DNA from 4 places in the Sphingopyxis sp. BE235 genome. Region 2 is predicted to be linked to each of the others. Evidence: predicted binding sites of a transcription regulator. Region 2 holds the regulator's gene; each other region holds the start of a gene.
The links. Region 2 encodes LexA, which represses DNA repair genes until DNA is damaged. Its sites were predicted from a motif close to GTTCCNCNCTTGTTCT; they were not measured.

Region 1: radA (DNA repair protein RadA) is a predicted target of LexA. The motif match lies at 1,960-1,975, and genes of this name have one in related genera.
Region 3: uvrA (excinuclease ABC subunit UvrA) is a predicted target of LexA. The motif match lies at 3,539-3,554, and genes of this name have one in related genera.
Region 4: J2X38_RS14640 (ribonucleoside-diphosphate reductase subunit alpha) is a predicted target of LexA. The motif match lies at 889-904, and genes of this name have one in related genera.

What each region holds. Positions count from the first base shown of each region.
Region 1 is NZ_JAVDWC010000003.1:279,999-284,924, reverse strand. It holds gene J2X38_RS15010 (iron-sulfur cluster assembly scaffold protein) at 1-36, opposite strand, end outside; gene J2X38_RS15005 (CvpA family protein) at 33-572, opposite strand; gene radA (DNA repair protein RadA) at 583-1,944, opposite strand; gene fsa (fructose-6-phosphate aldolase) at 2,080-2,730, shown strand; gene J2X38_RS14990 (crotonase/enoyl-CoA hydratase family protein) at 2,875-3,669, shown strand; gene J2X38_RS14985 (acetyl-CoA acetyltransferase) at 3,678-4,926, shown strand, end outside.
Region 2 is NZ_JAVDWC010000002.1:594,457-599,382, reverse strand. It holds gene J2X38_RS10075 (ComEC/Rec2 family competence protein) at 1-1,514, shown strand, start outside; gene lexA (transcriptional repressor LexA) at 1,468-2,148, opposite strand; gene glp (gephyrin-like molybdotransferase Glp) at 2,214-3,404, opposite strand; gene moaC (cyclic pyranopterin monophosphate synthase MoaC) at 3,401-3,871, opposite strand; gene trpC (indole-3-glycerol phosphate synthase TrpC) at 3,868-4,662, opposite strand; gene trpD (anthranilate phosphoribosyltransferase) at 4,659-4,926, opposite strand, start outside.
Region 3 is NZ_JAVDWC010000002.1:262,751-267,676, forward strand. It holds gene J2X38_RS08480 (hypothetical protein) at 1-551, opposite strand, end outside; gene uvrA (excinuclease ABC subunit UvrA) at 636-3,527, opposite strand; gene J2X38_RS08490 (M13 family metallopeptidase) at 3,770-4,926, shown strand, end outside.
Region 4 is NZ_JAVDWC010000003.1:204,726-209,651, reverse strand. It holds gene J2X38_RS14645 (EAL domain-containing protein) at 1-221, shown strand, start outside; gene J2X38_RS14640 (ribonucleoside-diphosphate reductase subunit alpha) at 945-2,903, shown strand; gene J2X38_RS14635 (hypothetical protein) at 2,878-3,117, shown strand; gene J2X38_RS14630 (ribonucleotide-diphosphate reductase subunit beta) at 3,146-4,210, shown strand; gene J2X38_RS14625 (hypothetical protein) at 4,335-4,559, shown strand; gene J2X38_RS14620 (hypothetical protein) at 4,622-4,926, shown strand, end outside.

The DNA of each region.
Region 1 (4,926 bases), on a different contig from region 2:
CGCCAATATGTCGCGATTATAGAGCGGCGCGCTCATGGCTTGTCGGCCCCGGCTGCTTCGGCTTCGCGCGCCTCGGCGCGGCGCTCGGCGATCACCTTGCTCATTGCAGTGCTCGTTGCATTGAGCGCCGGATAGGAGCGGCTGTCGGTCATCCACGCGGGGCGCTGCATGACGCCATAACCGATATCATAGAGCAAAGTGAGGAGCATGAAGCCGATCGAGGCGATCAGCAGGCCCTTCACCGCACCGAAACCCGCGCCCAATCCGCGGTCGAACCCGCCGACCAGCGACGCGCGGCTGCGCTGCCCCATCGCGCGCGATCCCCATTTGGCGAGCGCGAACACGCCGCCGAAGAGCAGCACGAAGGCGAGCGCCGCGGCGCCGCCCTCGGTCCCGACCCAGCCCGCGAGCAGGTCGGTCACCAGCAGGTGAAAAAAGCGCACCGCCGCGATCGCGAGGATCCACGCGAGCAGCGTCGTCACCTCCTGCACAAGGCCGCGCGAAAAACCGAGCACCGCGCCGCCGCCAACCAGCACCAGCACGACGATATCCAGAGCCGTCAGACTTCCCATAGGCCGGTCGCTAGTCGCGCCCGAGCATCAGGTCAACGAGTTCGCCGAGGCGTTCGAAACCGGTGACCGAAATCCCGCCGACCGCCTTCATGCCCTTGGGACCCCAGCCGCGCGAAAAACCGAGCTTCGCCGCTTCGCGCAGCCGCAGCCCGTCGTGCGAAACCTGCCGTACCTCGCCCGACAGCGACAATTCGCCAAATACGATTGCGTCGGCGGGCACCGGCCGCTCGCTGAACGCCGAGATCAGCGCCGCCGCAACCGCCAGATCGGCGGCGGGATCGGTGAGCCGATAGCCGCCCGCGATGTTGAGATAGACTTCGGCGGCGCCCATCTGGAGCCCGCAGCGCGCCTCCAGCACCGCGAGCACCATCGCGAGCCGCCCGCTGTCCCAGCCGACGACCGCGCGGCGCGGCGTCGCCCCGCTCGCCAGCCGCACGGTCAGCGCCTGCACCTCGACGAGCACCGGGCGCGTGCCCTCGAGCGCCGGAAACACCACCGATCCCGGCACATCGCGGCTGCGGTCGGTCAGGAACAGGCTCGACGGGTTGCTGACTTCGCCCAGCCCTTCCTCGCCCATCGCGAACACCCCGATCTCGTCGGTGCCGCCAAAGCGGTTTTTCACCGCGCGCAGGATGCGATATTGATGGCTGCGCTCGCCCTCGAACGCCAGCACCGTGTCGACCATATGCTCGAGCACGCGCGGCCCCGCGATCGTCCCGTCCTTGGTGACATGGCCGACGAGCACGATCGCGGCATCGCTGTCCTTGGCGTAGCGGATCAGTTCCTGCGCGCTCGCGCGCACCTGGCTCACCGTCCCCGGCGCGCTGTCGATCAGGTCGCTATGCATCGTCTGGATCGAATCGATCACGACGAAATCGGCGGTCTGCTTGTCGAGCGTCGCAAGGATGTCGCGCACCGATGTCGCGCTGGCGAGCGCCACCGGCGCATCGCCAAGCCCGAGCCGCTGCGCGCGCAGCCGCACCTGCGCCGCGGCTTCCTCGCCGCTGATATAGACGACCGACTTGCCCGCCTTCGCGAGCCGCCCCGCCGCCTGCAGCAGCAGCGTCGACTTGCCGATCCCCGGATCGCCGCCGATCAGCGTCGCCGACCCCGCGACGAAACCGCCGCCGAGCGCGCGGTCGAATTCGGCAATCCCGCACAGCATGCGCTCGGGTATCTTGCTCTCGGCATCGAGCGTTTCGAGCGCGAGCGTCCGCCCGCCGCGGCTGAGGTCGTGCTTGGCCGAAAACACCGTTTCGGCAGCCTCCTCGATCAGCGTGTTCCACTCGCTGCAATCGGCGCATTGCCCCTGCCAGCGATAGGTGGCGGAGCCGCAATTCTGGCAGACATATTGACGTTTCGCTTTGGCCATGCGGCTCGCATAATCGGAACAAAGATGGAACGCCAGCCCTTTCCCAAACTCGTAGCGACGGTTCATTTTGCGCGCGTGTTGCTCTAGGGCCTTGGGCAACACCCGAATCACCTTCCCACCAGAAAGCCCCGCGCCATGAAATTCTTCGCCGACACCGCCGAAATCGCCGACATTCAGGAGCTCGCCGCAACCGGCCTGCTCGACGGCGTCACCACCAACCCCTCGCTGATCGCCAAGTCGGGCCGCGACTTCAAGGAAGTCACGAAGGAAATCTGCGCGCTGACCACCGGCCCCGTGTCGGCCGAAGTCGTCGCGCTCGACCATCAGGCGATGATGAAGGAGGCCGAGATCCTCCGCAAGATCGCCCCCAACGTCTGCATCAAGGTGCCGCTGACGATCGACGGCCTCAAGACCTGCAAGGCGCTGACCGGCGACGGCACGATGGTCAATGTCACGCTCTGCTTTTCGGCCGCGCAGGCGCTGCTCGCGGCAAAGGCCGGCGCGACCTTCGTCTCGCCCTTCGTCGGCCGCCACGACGACAACGGGTTCGACGGGATGCAGCTCATCTCCGACATCCGCCTCATCTACGACAATTACGGTTATGAAACCGAGATTCTCGTCGCGAGCGTGCGCCACGGCATCCATGTGCTCGAAGCCGCCAAGATCGGCGCCGACGTGATGACCGCGCCGCCGTCTGTTATCAAAGGGCTGTTCAAGCATATCCTGACCGAAAAGGGCATCGAAGGCTTCCTCGCCGACTGGGCGAAGACCGGACAGTCGATTTAAGGCATCGTCGCCCCAGCGAAAGCTGGGGCCGGTCGCGGCTTGGCGCTTGGCCGATAGCGGCCCCCGCCTTCGCGGGCGCGACGGTTAGCAGTTGACGTAAACGTCAACTCACCGCGATACTCCGCCGAAAGGGAGAGATTCGCGATGACCGACACCACCATCCTCACCGAACGCCGCGGCCACATACTGATCGTCACGATCAACCGGCCCGAAGCGCGCAACGCGGTCAATGCCGCAGTGCATGTCGGCATCGGCACCGCGCTCGAAGAGGCGGAGAACGACCCCGAAATCCGCGTCGTTGTGATCACCGGCGCGGGCGACAAGAGCTTTTGCGCGGGCGCCGACCTTGTGGCGCTGTCGCGCGGCGAAAGCCTCTATCCCGACGATCCGGCGCAGCAGGCGTGGGGCTTTGCCGGCATGGTGTCGCACCCGATCTCGAAGCCGATCATCGCCGCGGTCAACGGCTTTGCGTTCGGCGGCGGGTGCGAAATCGCGCTGATGAGCGACATCATCATTGCCGCCGATCATGCGCAATTCGGCCTACCCGAGGTCAAGGTCGGGCTGTTCGCCGCCGCGGGCGGCGCCTTCCGCCTCGCGCAGCAGCTGCCGAAGAAGCTCGCGATGGAATATATGCTCACGGGCGACCCGATTCCGGCCGCGCGCGCCGCCGAGTTCGGGCTGGTCAACCATGTCGTCCCGCTCGCCGAGCTGCTGCCCGCCGCGCTCGCGCTCGCCGAAAAGATTGCCGCCAACGCGCCGCTTTCGGTGCAGGCGTCGAAGCGCGTCGCGCTCGGCATCGACGAGGGCCGCATCGCCGCCGACGCGCCCTATTGGGAGCATAACACCCGCGAACGCGGCGTGCTGATGCGCAGCGAAGACGCGCGCGAGGGGCCGCTGGCCTTTGCGCAGAAGCGCAAGCCCGAGTGGAAGGCGCGCTGATCGTGACGATGACCGATCCCGAGCGCATTCCCGTCATCATCGGCGTGGGGCAGGTCAATGACCGGCCCGCGGACCCCGACGAGGGGCTCGACTCGCTCGGGCTGATGGTCGCGGCGCTAAGGCAAGCCGATGTCGATGCCGGCGGCGGCTTGCTGACCGACCTGGACAGCCTTGCGATCGTCGACCAGATCAGCTTCCACAGCCTCGGCAAGCTTCCCGAACCGCTCGCCGCCGCGATCGGCGCAACGCCCGCGATCAACTATCAGTCGGCGGCTCCGCACGGCGACACGCCCGTTCGCCTGCTCAACGAGGCCGCGAACCGCATCGGCGCAGGCGAAGTGAAACTCGCGGCGATCGTCGGCGCCGAAGCGCTCCGCACCGCCGCCGGCCGCGCGGCCAAGGCCGCGAGCGGCGAAGACAAAAGCTATAATGCGATCCGCCAGGTCGCGACACGGCGCGAGCCGAATTATGCCCAGCTTCACGGGCTGGCGGCGCCGGTCGACGTCTATCCGCTCTACGAGAACGCAACCCGCGCCGCTTGGGGCCAGAGCCTCGCCGAAGCGCAGTTCGAAAGCGCCGAAATCTGGGCGCGCTTCTCCGAAGTCGCCGCCGCGAACGACGGCGCGTGGATTCGCAAACCCGCCAACCCCGAAGACATCCTCAAGGTCGACGAGCACAACCGCCCGATCGCCTTCCCCTATTCGAAGCTGATGGTCGCCAATTCATCGGTCAACCAGGGCGCGGGCTTCATCGTAGCGAGCCTCGCCGAAGCATGGCGCCGCGGCATCCCCGAAGACCGCCTGATCCATATCGGCATGGGCGCCGCGGCGAAGGAGCCCGCAAGCATCCTTCACCGCGACCGCTATGACGGCAGCGTCAGTATGGAGACCTCGATCAACCGCACGCTCGAACTGAACGCGATGACCGCCGCGGACTTCGATTTCGTCGAGCTTTACAGCTGCTTCCCGTGCGTCCCCAAGATGGCGCGGCGTATCCTCGGCTGGCCGTGGGACCGGCCCGCGACGGTGTTCGGCGGCCTCACCTTCGGCGGCGGGCCGATCGCCAATTATATGAGCCATGCGATCGTTTCGATGGTCGAGAAACTGCGCGAGGAAGGCCGCTATGGCTTCCTCTTCGCCAATGGCGGCTTCGCAACCGACAATCATTGCATCGTGCTGGGGAACCGGCCGATTGCGGCGGCGAGCTTTCCGCAGGATTTCGACTATCAGGTCGAGGCCGAGGCGAAGCGCGGGCCGG
Region 2 (4,926 bases):
AAGGCGCCGTAACCCCGCCGCTGCGCGCGCGGCTCAGCGCGCATATCCACGGGCAGGTCGACGGGTCTCCAGGAGGCATTGCTGCGGCGCTGGTGACAGGCGATCGCGGCGCTATCAGCGAAGCGGACGAGGAGGCGATGCGCCGCAGCGGGCTGGCGCATCTCCTGTCGATCAGCGGGTTGCATGTGACCGCCGTGGTCGGTTTTGCGATGTTGCTCACGATGCGGCTCCTCGCGCTCAGCCAGAGGCTCGCACTGGCGGGCTATGTCCTGCCCCTCGCGGCAGCGGCCGGGGCGCTCGCCGGCGGCGGGTATACGTTGCTCGCCGGGGCCGAGGTACCGACCCTGCGCTCGTTCATCGCCGCGCTGCTCGTGCTCATCGCTTTTCTTATGGGCCGTGAGGCGCTGACGCTGCGGCTGGTGGCCGCGGGCGCGTTGATCGTATTGATCTGGCGCCCCGAGTCGCTCGCCGGGCCAAGCTTCCAGCTGAGCTTTGCAGCGGTCACCGCGATCATTGCGCTGCATGAAAGTCGGCCGATGCACGCCTTCCTCGCCCGGCGGGATGAGGCAATGGTGATCCGCTTGGGACGCGGCGTGGCGGGATTGCTCCTTACCGGCCTTGTCGTCGAAATCGCGCTCGCGCCGATCGCGCTGTTCCATTTCCACAAGGCGGGGCTGTACGGCGCGCTCGCCAATGTGGTCGCGATACCGCTGACAACCTTTGTCATCATGCCCGCCGAGGCGCTCGCCTTGCTGTTCGACAGCGTGGGGCTCGGCGCGCCCTTCTGGTGGATTACCGAACAGGCTCTGCTCGCACTGATCGGGCTGGCGCACGGTGTTGCCGATGCGCCGGGTGCGGTCGCCATGATGCCGAGCTTTCCGCGCTGGGGTTTTGCCTTGGCGGTATTCGGAGGGCTTTGGTTGCTGCTTTGGAAGACAGGGTGGCGCCGCATCGGCGCGGTGCCGCTGGCGATCGGCATGGCGGCGCTGCTTGTCCAGCCGCGCCCCGACCTGCTTGTCACCGGCGACGGCCGCCATATCGCCGCCGCGATGCCCGATGGCAGCTACGCGCTGCTCCGCGACAAGGCGGGCGACTATGTGCGCGACAGCATGGCCGAGGCCGCCGGGGTCGATGCTCCGCTCGCCGCCCTCACCGAACTCGATCATGTCGAGTGCAATCGCGATTTCTGCCGCTGGAGCCAAGGCGAGGGCGCTGCGCGGCGCATCATCCTCGCCTCGCGTGGCCGCGACCGGATCGAGGGTGCGGAAATGGCGGCGGCCTGCGCCGCCGCCGACGTCGTGATCAGCGACCGCTGGTTACCGCACGAGTGCGCGGGGCGCTGGATGACGATCGATCGCGACAGCCTCGCGACAAGCGGCGGGCTGGCGCTCTATCTGGGCGAAAAGCCCGAAGCCGTCGCCACGCTCAAAGCGGGCGACGGGCATCCTTGGCGCTTGCCGCAGCAGCTTAGTGGTAACGACGAAGCAATCCCGACAGGCGCCCCTGCACGATGACGCGGTCGGCGGGGTAGCGCTGCGGTTCATAGGCAGCGTTCGCCGGGTCGAGGCGGATCATCTGCCCTTCGCGGCGGAAATATTTGAGCGTCGCATCCTGCCCGTCGACCAGCGCGACGACGATATCGCCTTCGCGCGCGGTACTGGCTTTCTGGATCAGCGCATAATCGCCGTCGAAAATGCCCGCCTCGACCATCGAGTCGCCCGACACTTCGAGCGCATAATGTTCGCCCGAACCGAGCAACGCGGCGGGAACAGCGAGATTGTTGTGATCCTCGAACGCCTCGATCGGGACGCCGGCTGCGATCTTGCCGTGCAGCGGAACCTCGATGATGTCGTTGGCCGCGATCGGCTTGAGTGCCGGGGGCGCCTTGCGGAGCGGGACGACATTTTCACGTCCCGGCGTCGTGGCTTTCGCGGCCTCGGGCACCTTGAGCACTTCCAGCGCGCGTGCACGGTTGGGCAGGCGGCGGAGAAAGCCCCTTTCTTCCAAGGCGCTTATCAGGCGATGTATGCCCGATTTCGACTTCAGGCCCAGCGCCTCCTTCATCTCCTCGAACGAGGGCGAGATGCCGCTCGTGTCGAGACGTTCCTGGATGAAGTGGAGCAGCTCATGCTGCTTTGCGGTCAACATCGGTCGTTCTCCATGATGCCAGTTCCGGACATATTGAGAACGATAGTGGAACAAAGCGGAACTTGTCAAGCGATGACGATATAGTCCGCCATGTCGCCTGCCGCGCGCGCCGCCGCGCCAATGTCGCGGATCAACAAGGCATTGGCCGATGCAAGCGGCAGCGTGAGCCCGCTTTCCTGCCCGAAGCGCGGAGTGAGCTGCCCGCCCTCGAGTCGCGCGCGAAGATAGTCGCGGCGCGTCCCACCCTCGGCCAGCGCCGCGGCGAGCGGCGCCCGGTGCACGGCGGGAAAAGGATCGCGCGCGCCGGCAAGGTGGCGGACGAGCGGGAGAAGGAACAATGTCGCGGTGACATAGGCCGACGACGGATTGCCGGGCAAGCCGAGCAGGATCGCATCGCCGATCGTGCCGGCGATCAGTGGTTTGCCCGGGCGCATCGCGATTTTCCAGAAATCGAGCTGGCCGCCGGCGTCTTCGAGAGCGCCGCGGACATGGTCGTGATCGCCGACCGAGGCGCCGCCGACGGTGACGATGACGTCGTGACGCCGCGCCAACTCCTTGAGAATTTTTGCAAGTGTCGCGCGGTCGTCGCGGAGATGGTGCGGCAGGATCGTTTCGGCAACCTCGCCGACGAGCATCGCGGCGAGCATCGCGCCGTTGCTGTCGGGAATCTGGCCGGGGGCGAGCGGGTGTCCCGGCTGGACGAGTTCGTCGCCGGTGGTGAGGATCGCGACGCGCGGACGGCGGCCGACGGCAAGCTGGCCGGCACCGCTCATCGCCGCCGCGGCGATGGCGCCCGGGGTCAGGCGCGTGCCCGCCGGCAGCAGGCAATCGCCCGCGGCGAAATCGGCGGCGCGCGCGCGAATGTGGCGGCCGCGCGTGCCGGGACCATCGCCCCTCAGGGTTAGCCGCGCGCCGTCGCGGGTGACGTCTTCCTGGACGATCACCGTGTCGGCGCCGTCAGGAAGCATCGCGCCGGTGAAAATCCGCATCGCCTCGCCGGCTTTCACAATGCGGTCGGGTGCGGCCCCGGCGGCCGCCTCGCCGATGACCGACCATGGCCCGGGCAGATCGTCGAAACGGATCGCATAGCCGTCCATCGCCGACAGCGGCGCGGCGGGCTGGTCGCGCACAGCGATGACATCGCTTGAAAGATAACGGCCAAGCGATTCGGAAAAGGCGATATTTTCGCTGGTGAGTGGTGCGCGCAGCGCGAGCAGCCGGGCCTGCGCTTCCTCGACGGGAAGCAGCCCGCTCATTCGGCGCGCCAGTCGCCCGAGCGCCCGCCGCTCTTTTCGAGCAGGCGGATGTCGCCGACGATCATCGCGCGGTCGAGCGCCTTTGCCATGTCGTAGAGCGTGAGCAGCGCGACCGACGCCGCGGTGAGCGCTTCCATCTCGACCCCGGTCTGGCCCGTCGTCTGCGCGGTAGCAATGACCGATATGCCGCTGTCTTCCCACGCGAAATCGATGCCGACCTTGGTCAACGCGAGCGGATGGCAAAGCGGGATGAGGTCGGCGGTGCGTTTTGCGGCCATGATCCCGGCGATGCGTGCGGTCGAGAGTATGTCGCCCTTCGGCGCATTGCCGCTGCGGATTGCGTCGAGCGCGGACGGCGACATGGTGATCCGCCCACCGGCGACCGCGCGACGCTGCGTCGCCGGTTTAGCGCCGACATCGACCATCGACGCAGCCCCGCTTTCGTCGAGGTGCGTCGGCCGCGTCACGCCGCGGCGCCCGTGAGCAGCTGGCGCGTTGCCGCCGTGACGTCATCCTGGCGCATCAGGCTTTCGCCAACGAGGAAGGCACGGACGCCGCTCTCCGCCAATCTTTCGCAGTCGGCATGGCTCGCGATGCCGCTTTCGCCGACGAGCAGGGTGCCCGGCGGGACCAGCTTTGCAAGGCGTTCGGTAACGGCGAGGTCGGTTTCGAAGGTACGGAGATCGCGGTTGTTGACGCCGATCAGTCGCGACTGGAGCCGGGCCAGCGCGCGGTCGAGTTCGGCCTCGTCATGCACCTCGACGAGCACGTCCATCCCGCGCTCGATCGCTGCGGCCTCGATCTCGCGCATCGCGCCGTCGTCGAGCGCGGCGACGATGATCAGGATCGCGTCGGCGCCGATCGCGCGCGCTTCGGCGACCTGCCAGGGATCGACCATAAAATCCTTGCGGAGCGCGGGGAGCGGACAGGCAGCGCGCGCTGCGATCAGATAATCCTCATGTCCCTGAAAATAAGGGGCGTCGGTGAGGACGGAGAGGCACGCCGCCCCACCCGCCACATACGCGCGCGCATGATTGGCAGGGTCAAAATCCTCCCTTATCAGTCCCTTGGAAGGCGAAGCCTTCTTCACTTCGGCGATTAGGCCGAAGTCGCCCGCATCGATCTTTGCCTGCAATGCGGCGGCGAAGCCGCGCACCGGGCCTGCGTCGATCGCATCGAGGTCGGCCAAGGAGCGCGCGGCGCGGCGCTCGGCGACTTCGTCGGCCTTGGTAGCAAGAATTTGGGTCAGCTTGTTCATTTATAGGCGATCCAGCAATTGAGCAGCGCGTTGGCAAGACCTTTGTCGATCGCCTCGGCGGCTTCCTCGACGCCTTCGAGCTGTGTGTCGGCCACACCCGCGACGATGAGCGCTTCGGCGGCGTTATAAAGCACCGCGTCGCGATAGGCGCCGGGCTCGCCTTCGAGCAGGCGGCGCAGCGCCTTGGCATTATATTCGGCGTCGCCGCCGCGGATTTCGGCGAGCGAACGCGTCGGAAGTCCCGCATCGGCGGCCACGCTGCGC
Region 3 (4,926 bases), 330 kb from region 2:
GATTTGCCGGTGACGAAGGCGCCGAACACGCCGACCGCGATCGCCGCGCCGATCGCGGCGCCGGTGTTGCCCTCACCCTCCTGCCGGTGCATGCCCGCCAGCGGCAGGCGATGGCCGTTCGGCAGCGTCAGTTCGTTGAAGGTGACTTCCATCTTCGCCGACTTGCCGAACGCGCCCTTGCCGGTGCGCCAGGTCACGGTGCCCATGCCGCGCGTGCCCTTCGGGATCACGACGACGCCATTGTGCATCACGTCGAAGACGGTGTGCATCGGGATCGTGTGCCCCTCGCGCAACTTCTTGCTGTTCGCCTCGGCGTCGGGCGTCAGGATCACTTCGGTATAGGAGGGCAGCATCAGGCCGGGCGCCGGCGCCGCGACGGCGAGCGCGGGTGCGGCGACAACCGCCGGAACCGCAGCCGGCGTGGCGGCAGGTTCGGCGACGGCGGCGGGCTCGGCCGTCACGGCCGGTGCCGCGGCTTCCTGCGCCTGAACCGAAATCGAAAGCATGGTAAAAGAGGCCGCAAAAGCGGCCGCGCCCCTCAGGTAATTCATCCATTTTCCCCCAAGCCGCAGAGTGCGGCCAAGGATTACTTGCAGGGCTGTCAGTGCCCTGTCAATCCAGTAGGAGTACGGCAATTACTTCAGTAACGGCGCCAGATACTGGCCGGTGAAGCTGCGCTTCTCCTTCACCACTTGTTCGGGCGTGCCCGCGGCGACGATTTCGCCGCCCTTGACCCCGCCCTCGGGCCCCAGGTCGAGGATATAATCGGCGGTCTTGATGACGTCGAGATTATGCTCGATCACGATCACGCTGTTGCCCTGATCGACGAGCGCCTGGAGCACTTCGAGCAATTTGCGGACATCCTCGAAATGGAGGCCGGTGGTCGGTTCGTCGAGGATGTAGAGCGTCTGTCCGGTCGAGCGACGCGACAGTTCCTTGGCGAGCTTGACGCGCTGCGCCTCGCCCCCCGACAGCGTCGTCGCCTGTTGCCCGACCTTGATATAGCCCAGGCCCACGCGGACGAGCATCGCCATCTTTTCGCGGATCGACGGCACCGCCTTGAAGAATTCGGCTGCATCCTCGACCGTCATGTCGAGCACGTCGGCGATGCTGTGGCCCTTGAACTTCACCTCGAGCGTTTCGCGGTTGTAGCGTTTGCCGTGGCACGTCTCGCACGTCACATAGACGTCGGGCAGGAAGTGCATCTCGATCTTGATCAGCCCGTCGCCGGTGCAGGTCTCGCAGCGCCCGCCCTTGACGTTGAAGCTGAAGCGCCCGGGCTTGTAGCCGCGCGCCTGGCTTTCGGGCAGCCCTGCGAACCAGTCGCGGATGATCGTGAAGGCGCCGGTATATGTCGCGGGGTTCGAGCGCGGGGTGCGGCCGATCGGCGACTGGTCGATGTCGATCACCTTGTCGCAATGCTCGAGCCCTTTCAGACTGTCGTGCGGCCCCGCGATCATCCGCGCGCCGTTGAGCACGCGCGCGGCGCTGGCATAGAGCGTGTCGATGATCAGGCTCGACTTGCCGCTGCCCGACAGGCCGGTGACGCAGGTGAAGGTGCCGAGCGGGATCTTCGCGGTGACATTCTGAAGATTGTTGGCGCGCGCGCCCTTGAGCACGAGGTCGAAGCCATTGCCCTTGCGGCGGTGCTTGGGCACTTCGATCTTCTTCGCACCGGTGAGGTAGGCCGCGGTGAGGCTCTTCGTGTTCGCGAGCACCTGTTCCAGCGTGCCCTCGGCGACGATCTCGCCGCCGTGCAGCCCCGCGCCGGGGCCCATGTCGACGACATAGTCGGCGTGGCGGATCGCGTCCTCGTCATGCTCGACGACGATCACCGTATTGCCGAGGTCGCGGAGGCGCTTGAGCGTCGCGAGCAGGCGGTCGTTGTCGCGCTGGTGGAGGCCGATGCTCGGCTCGTCGAGGACGTAGAGCACGCCCGACAGCCCCGAACCGATCTGCGAGGCGAGGCGGATGCGCTGGCTCTCGCCGCCGCTGAGCGTGCCCGAGGTGCGGTTGAGGTTGAGGTAATCGAGCCCGACATTGTTGAGGAAGCCGAGCCGCTCGTTGATCTCTTTCAGGATCGCCTTGGCAATCTGTTTCTGCGTGTCGTTCAGCTTTTCGTCGAGCGTGCTGAACCAGCCGAGCGCGTCGGCGACGCTGCGCTGTGCCGACATGCTGATATCCTCGCCCGCGATCTTCACCGCGAGCGGTTCGGGGCGCAGCCGCGCGCCGTGGCACGTCTCGCACGGATGCGGCGCCTGATATTTGCTCAGTTCCTCGCGCATCCACGCGCTTTCGGTCTGCAGCAGGCGGCGGTTGAGGTTGCCGATCACGCCCTCGAACGCCTTGTGCGTCGTGTAGCTGCGCTTGCCGTCCTTGAAGGTCAGTTCGACGGGCTTGCCGCCGCTGCCGTAGAGGATGATCAGCTGAACCTCGCCCGGCAGGTCCTGCCACGGCGTCGTCAGGTCGAAACCATAGGCTTTGCCGAGGCTTTCGAGCACCTGCATATAATAAGGCGAGGGCGGGTTCGATTTGGCCCACGGCACCACCGCGCCCTTTTTCAGGCTGAGCGCATGGTTGGGGACGACGAGGTCGGGGTCGAACTCCTGCCGCTCGCCGAGCCCGTCGCACGCGGGGCACGCGCCCTGCGGCGCGTTGAAGCTGAACAGCCGCGGTTCGATCTCGGCGATCGTGAAGCCCGACACCGGGCAGGCGAATTTTTCGGAAAAGATCAGCCGGTTCGCGGGGATGCCCGCGCCCTTCATCGCGCCGCCCGTATCTTCCTCCTCGCGCCCCGGAACCGGGCCATCGGCGAGGTCGACATAGGCGAGCCCTTCGGCGAGCTTCAATGCCGTCTCGAAACTGTCGGCGAGCCGCGTGCCGAGCCCCTCGCGCACCGCGATACGGTCGACGACAACTTCGATGTCATGCTTGTATTTCTTGTCTAGCGCCGGCGCGTCGCCGATTTCGTAGAATTCGCCGTCGATGCGGACGCGCGTGAAGCCGTCCTTCTGCCACTGCGCGAGTTCCTTCTTATACTCGCCCTTGCGCCCGCGCACGACGGGGGCGAGCAGATAGGCGCGCGTTCCTTCGGGCAGCGCCATCACGCGGTCGACCATGTCGGTGACGGTCTGCGCGCTGATCGGCTCGCCGGTCGCCGGCGAATAGGGGATGCCGACGCGCGCCCAAAGCAGGCGCATATAATCGTAGATTTCGGTGACCGTCGCGACGGTCGAGCGCGGGTTCCGGCTCGTCGTCTTCTGCTCGATGCTGATCGCCGGCGACAGCCCGTCGATATGCTCGACGTCGGGCTTTTGCATCATTTCGAGGAACTGGCGCGCATAGGCCGACAGGCTCTCGACATAGCGCCGCTGGCCCTCGGCATAGATGGTGTCGAAAGCGAGCGACGATTTGCCGCTGCCCGACAGGCCGGTGATGACGATCAGCGCGTCGCGCGGCAGGTCGACGTCGACGCCCTTGAGATTATGCTCGCGCGCGCCGCGTACGGAAATATGGGTGAGACTCATGGGGAGGGTTTGTTCCAGATTTGTTCTAAAGGCGCAAGTGCGGTTTTGCGCGGTTGCACGATAGATAGGGCGGCAAGAGCCGCACCGCAATGCGCGTGCGCTGACCAGCCTTTCCACCAACATCCCAAAGGCTTCGACCAAGCGTCGTGTCGCTTGCTTGACCGCTTGGCGTCACAGGCGGACAAGAATGACCATGTGCGCCGTCTCGACCCGACGGCGCAGGCAATCGGGAGACTGGGGAAATGAAGAGCTTTTTTTGGGGCGCCGCGGGAATGGCGATGGTAGCTGCGCTGGCCGCTGTACCGGCGGTGGCGAGCGAAGTGGGCGTCAATGCAACGCTATTGGTTGCGGCGGCTGAGGAGGGTGACGCTTCGTCGGCGGGATCGCTGAAGGCGCTGACCTTCGGCAAATGGGGTGTCGACCTCGACGCGCGCGATCCGTCGGTGAAGCCCGGCGACGATTTCGACCGCTACGCCAATGGCGGCTGGTTTGCGCGCACCGAGATTCCGTCGGATCAGGCCTCGGCGGGGGTGGACTATGATGTCTATAACCTGACCCAGCGTCAGCTCCGCGCGGTCGTCGCGGGGGCGCCCGCGGCGAGCCAGGTCGGCGGCCTGTATCAGAGCTTCATGGACGAGGCGCGCGTCGAGGCGCTCGCCGCCAGGCCGCTGCTCGCCGACATCGCCGCAGTCGCGGCGATCAAGGACAAGAGCGAGATGGCGCGCTTCATGGGCGGCACGCAGGGGACGTTCGGTTCGACGATCGTCAGCGGCGGGCCTTACGCGGACACCGCCGACCCAACCGTCAACGTGCTGTGGCTGGGGCAGGCGGGGATCGGCCTTCCCGAGCGCGACTATTATCTGAACGACAGCTTCAAGCCGCAGCGCGACGCGTACCGCGCCTATATCGCGCGGACGATGAAGATGGCGGGCAATGCCGATCCCGAAAAGGCGGCCGATGCGATCATGGCGTTCGAAACCGAGATCGCGAAGGTCAGCTGGGCGATCGCCGACCGCCGCGACATCGGCAAGATCAACAATCCGATGTCGGCGGATGAGCTCGCGGCCTATGCCCCGGGGCTCGACTGGAAGGCGTGGTTCGCGGGATCGGGCATCGCGCCGCAGAAACGCATCATCGTCAACGAAAAGACCGCGGTCCGCGACATTGCGGCGCTCTATGCCAAGACCCCGCTCGACACGATCAAGCTGTGGCAGCAGTTCCATGTCGCCGACAATGCCGCGCCCTATCTGTCGAAGGCGTTCGTCGACAGCCGCTTCGAATATACCAAGGCGCTGAGCGGCGTCGGCGAGCTGCGTCCGCGCTGGAAGCGCGGGCTGACGTTGGTCGATGGCAGCCTTGGAGAGCTGGTCGGCGAAACCTATTCGAAGCAATATTTCCC
Region 4 (4,926 bases), on a different contig from region 2:
GCGATTCGCAGCGGAACCTTGAAGTCGTCAAATCGACGATCGATCTCGCGCACCGCCTCGGCGCCGTCGCGGTCGCCGAAGGCATCGAAGACGCCGAAACCATGGCGCTTCTCGCCGGCCTCGGCTGCGATGTCGGACAGGGCTATCATCTTGGAAAACCTCAACTGTTTTCCGAACTAACCGCAACGCTCGCCGCGCCTCCCAAAGACCGGACCGCATAGCTGCCAAACTGGCAGCAATGCTTATAGTTAAGACTCGATTTACCTTACTAATTAAGGTATATGCTCCGTTAACTGTTCCTCGTGGGCAGTGCGAACAGGAGATTTATCATGGGTTGGTTTTGGCAATTCCTGGGCGGCACCGGTACGGACAGTGCTGGCGGTCAGGCCTAAGCAGAATTAGGTTTCAGGAGGGGCTCCGGCATCGCCGGGGCCCTTTCTTTTTGTCCAAAACCCGCATGACGGCCGACACAGAATGACCGCTTGCCGGTGCGGTGATCCGCACCGGAAGGGCGTCACCGGCGTCGCCATTCGCTCCGGTCTTCCCATTCAAAAAATTCCGCTTTTTGATCCGGCGACGCCAATCGCTCCGCAAACCCGCGGAAAGGCTGGCGCGGCGCCTCGCGCTCGTGCATCTGCCGCGACGAGACGAATCAAATTATCGACGAATTGAGTCCCCAATCTGTCATTTAGCGTCTTGCATCGCGGCGCCGACGTGGCACTATAGGTGGTGGGTCACACACGGGGGCACCCCAAGAAATAGTATTCGGCTGCAACTGGCGGATTTCCGTCGTCCATCCCATATGGACACGGGAAAACCCTCCCTGCGCCCAAAAAAAGTGCCCACGGGGACAGGTTTAGATGCTAAGACCGGGGCTTCGCCCTGAGTCGAACAAGACAGGAACAAAGCGCACCAGTTGCGCGTTCAAATCGGGGGCGAATAAGATGGATTTTCGGGAAACGGAACGGGTGGAGACGAGCGACGTGGCGACGGCGGAACTGACGAAGAATGAAGCCCCCGTGGCACCCGAATCGACGGGTGAATCGGCTCCCGATGCGGCGCCCGCGGCAAAGCTCAACGACAGCAGCGAGCCCAAGGTCCACGCGCGCCGATTCGAGGTCGTGACCGACCGCAGCCGCGACGCGCTGCTCACCGACTTCGGCAAGGAAACGCTCGAGGATCGTTACCTGCTGCCCGGCGAATCGTACCAGGATCTCTTCGCGCGCGTCGCCGATGCCTATGCCGACGATCAGGACCACGCGCAGCGCCTGTACGACTATATCTCGAAGCTGTGGTTCATGCCCGCGACCCCCGTTCTCTCGAACGGCGGCACCGGCCGCGGCCTGCCGATCAGCTGTTATCTGAACTCGGTCGACGACAGCCTCGAAGGCATCGTCGGCACGTGGAACGAGAATGTCTGGCTCGCGAGCCGCGGCGGCGGCATCGGCACCTATTGGGGCGCGGTGCGCGGCATCGGCGAACCCGTCGGCCTCAACGGCAAGACCAGCGGCATCATCCCCTTCGTCCGCGTGATGGACTCGCTCACCCTCGCGATCTCGCAGGGCAGCCTCCGCCGCGGCTCGGCCGCCTGTTACCTCGACGTCTCGCACCCCGAGATCGAGGAGTTCCTCGAGGTGCGTAAACCCTCGGGCGACTTCAACCGCAAGGCGCTGAACCTGCACCACGGCGTGCTCATCACCGACGAGTTCATGGAAGCGGTCCGCGACGGCAGTGAATTCAACCTGCGCAGCCCCAAGGACCAGAGCGTCCGCGGCACCGTCGACGCGCGCTCGCTGTTCCAGAAGCTCGTCGAAACGCGCCTCGCGACGGGCGAGCCCTACATCATCTTCATCGATCAGGTGAACCGCATGATGCCGAAGCATCATCGCGATCTCGGCCTCAAGGTCACCACCTCGAACCTCTGCAGCGAAATCACGCTGCCCACCGGCCGCGACCATCTCGGCAACGATCGCACCGCGGTCTGCTGCCTCTCGAGCCTCAACCTCGAAACCTGGGACGAGTGGAACGGCGACAAGGTCTTCATCGAAGACGTCATGCGCATGCTCGACAACGTCCTTCAGGACTATATCGACCGCGCCCCGCCCGAAATGGCGCGCGCCAAGTATAGCGCGAGCCGCGAACGCTCGGTCGGCCTCGGCGTGATGGGCTTCCACAGCTTCCTCCAGGCGCGCGGCCTGCCGTTCGAGGGCGCGATGGCGAAATCGTCGAACCTCCGCGTCTTCAAGCATATCCGCGCGCAGGTCGATCAGGCGTCGATGCTGCTCGCCAAGGAACGCGGCCCCTGCCCCGACGCCGCCGATCAGGGCGTGATGGAGCGTTTCAGCTGCAAGATGGCGATCGCGCCGACCGCGTCGATCAGCATCATCTGCGGCGGCACCAGCGCGTGCATCGAGCCGATCCCGGCGAACATCTACACGCACAAGACGCTCTCGGGCAGCTTCTCGATCCGCAACCCGCACTTGGAAGCCCTCCTCGTCGACAAGGCGAAGAACAGCGACAATGTGTGGAACTCGATCCTCGAAAAGGGCGGCAGCGTCCAGCATCTCGACTTCCTGACGCAGGACGAGAAGGACTGCTACAAGACCAGCTTCGAGATCGACCAGCGCTGGCTGCTCGAACTCGCCGCCGATCGTACGCCCTATATCGACCAGGCGGCGTCGCTGAACCTCTTCATCCCGGCCGACGTCGAGAAGTGGGACCTGCTGATGCTCCACTATCGCGCGTGGGAACTCGGCATCAAATCGCTTTACTATCTCCGCTCGAAATCGGTGCAGCGCGCCGGCTTCGCGGGCGGGGTCGAGGCCGACAACACCGCCGAAGCGCCGAAGTTCGAACTCTCGGCCGAGAGCACCGATTATGACGAATGTCTGGCCTGCCAATGATGCACCGCGCGGAGATCACGCGATGAATGTGAACGTCACATACATCGCGCTCGCCGCGGCCTTCTTCGCGCTCAGCGCCGTCATGACGGTGTACGCGCGCAAGGCAGCCGAAGAGCCCGGAGCGAAAAAGAGCCAGCTCTCGGGCCTCCTGTTCATGATCGCCGGTACGGGGTTCGTCCTCGCCGGCGTGATGCCCATGCTACGGTCCCTGTGACCGACCGAATTTCTGGAGTGTAACCGCCATGCCTCTTCTCGAAGCCCGCAACACCTACAAGCCCTTCGAATACCCCTGGGCGTTCGATTTCTGGAAGCGCCAGCAGCAGATCCATTGGGTTCCCGAGGAAGTGCCGCTCGGCGAGGATTGCCGCGACTGGGCGCAGAAGATCAGCGACCACGAACGCAACCTGCTCACGCAGATTTTCCGCTTCTTCACGCAGGCCGATATCGAGGTGCAGGATTGCTACCACGACAAATACGGCCGCGTGTTCAAGCCGACCGAAATCAAGATGATGCTGACGGCGTTCAGCAACATGGAAACCGTGCACATCGCGGCCTATTCGCACCTGCTCGACACGATCGGCATGCCCGAGAGCGAGTACGGCATGTTCCTCGAATATGACGAGATGCGCGCCAAGCACGATTATATGCAGCAGTTCGGCGTCGACAATGACGAGGATATCGCGCGCACGCTCGCGATGTTCGGCGGCTTTACCGAGGGCCTCCAGCTCTTCGCCAGCTTCGCGATGCTGATGAACTTCCCGCGCTTCAACAAGATGAAGGGCATGGGCCAGATCGTCAGCTGGTCGATCCGCGACGAAAGCCTCCACTGCGAAGGCATCATCAAGCTGTTCCACACCTTCACCAAGGAACGCGGCTGCCTGACCAAGGCGGTGAAGGAAGACATCATCGACACCTGCCAGAAGACGGTGCGGCTCGAGGATGCATTCATCGACTTGGCGTTCGAACAGGGCCCCGTCCCCGGCATGACGCCGAAGGAGATCAAGCGCTACATCCGCTACATCGCCGACTGGCGCCTCGGACAGCTCGGGTTCCAGCCGATCTACATGATCGACGAGCACCCGCTCCCCTGGCTCGCCCCGCTGCTCAACGGCGTCGAGCACGCAAACTTCTTCGAAACGCGCGCGACCGAATACAGCAAGGGCGCGACGCGCGGCGACTGGAACAGCGTCTGGACCAGCTTCGACAGCCGCAAGAAGGCCAAGAACAGCGAAGACGCGAGCCCCGTGAACGACGCCGAAAGCGACGGCGAAGACATGTTCAAACAAGCCGGCATCGCCGCCGAATAATGTCTTCCTGAAAACCCCTCCCGCCTGCGGGAGGGGCAGCAAGCCCCGGACTTGATCCGGGGCGCCGCGGGGAGGGCAACAACGCCGCCCCACGAGACAAGACAAGAAGTCAGAGGCAACCCAAATGACCGAAAAACAGAAACTCATCATCCTCAGCCAGCCGCAGCGCACGACGCTCGAAGGCCTGTCGAACCGCCGCCCCCAACTCCCCACCGACCCGATCCGCGACGAACTCGTCACGCTGGGACTGGTCGTGAAGCAGGGCGCCAAATGGGCGCTGACCCCGCAGGGCAAGAAGGTGCTGGCGGCGAGCTCGAACCGGCGCAATGCTGGGGGGTTTTCGGTTTGAGATGATGCCAGAGTGAATATGCACATTCGGGATAATTGAGACGGGGGAGTTAGGAGTGCAAATTGGCTATCGAAGGCATGCAAAGAATTGCCAATGAAGAAGGCGATTTTGTAGGGGATCCTATCGATTCCCAAGCTGAGCTTTTTCGCCTCCAGTTGATCACTCGTGAATTCCCTCCCGCTGGCGCTCATATTGCCATGGCGGGACGCGCTTCTAATGGCGCCCACTATTTTTGCAAAAACGACACCACCGGGATTCCCGCACGGATGCGCGAAGCTCTGTATTCAAAATTCATCACACATCTGGGAATTCCAACGCCTGAATTTGCCGCTGTGGAAGATGAAGGCACCGGCGAGACATACTTCGG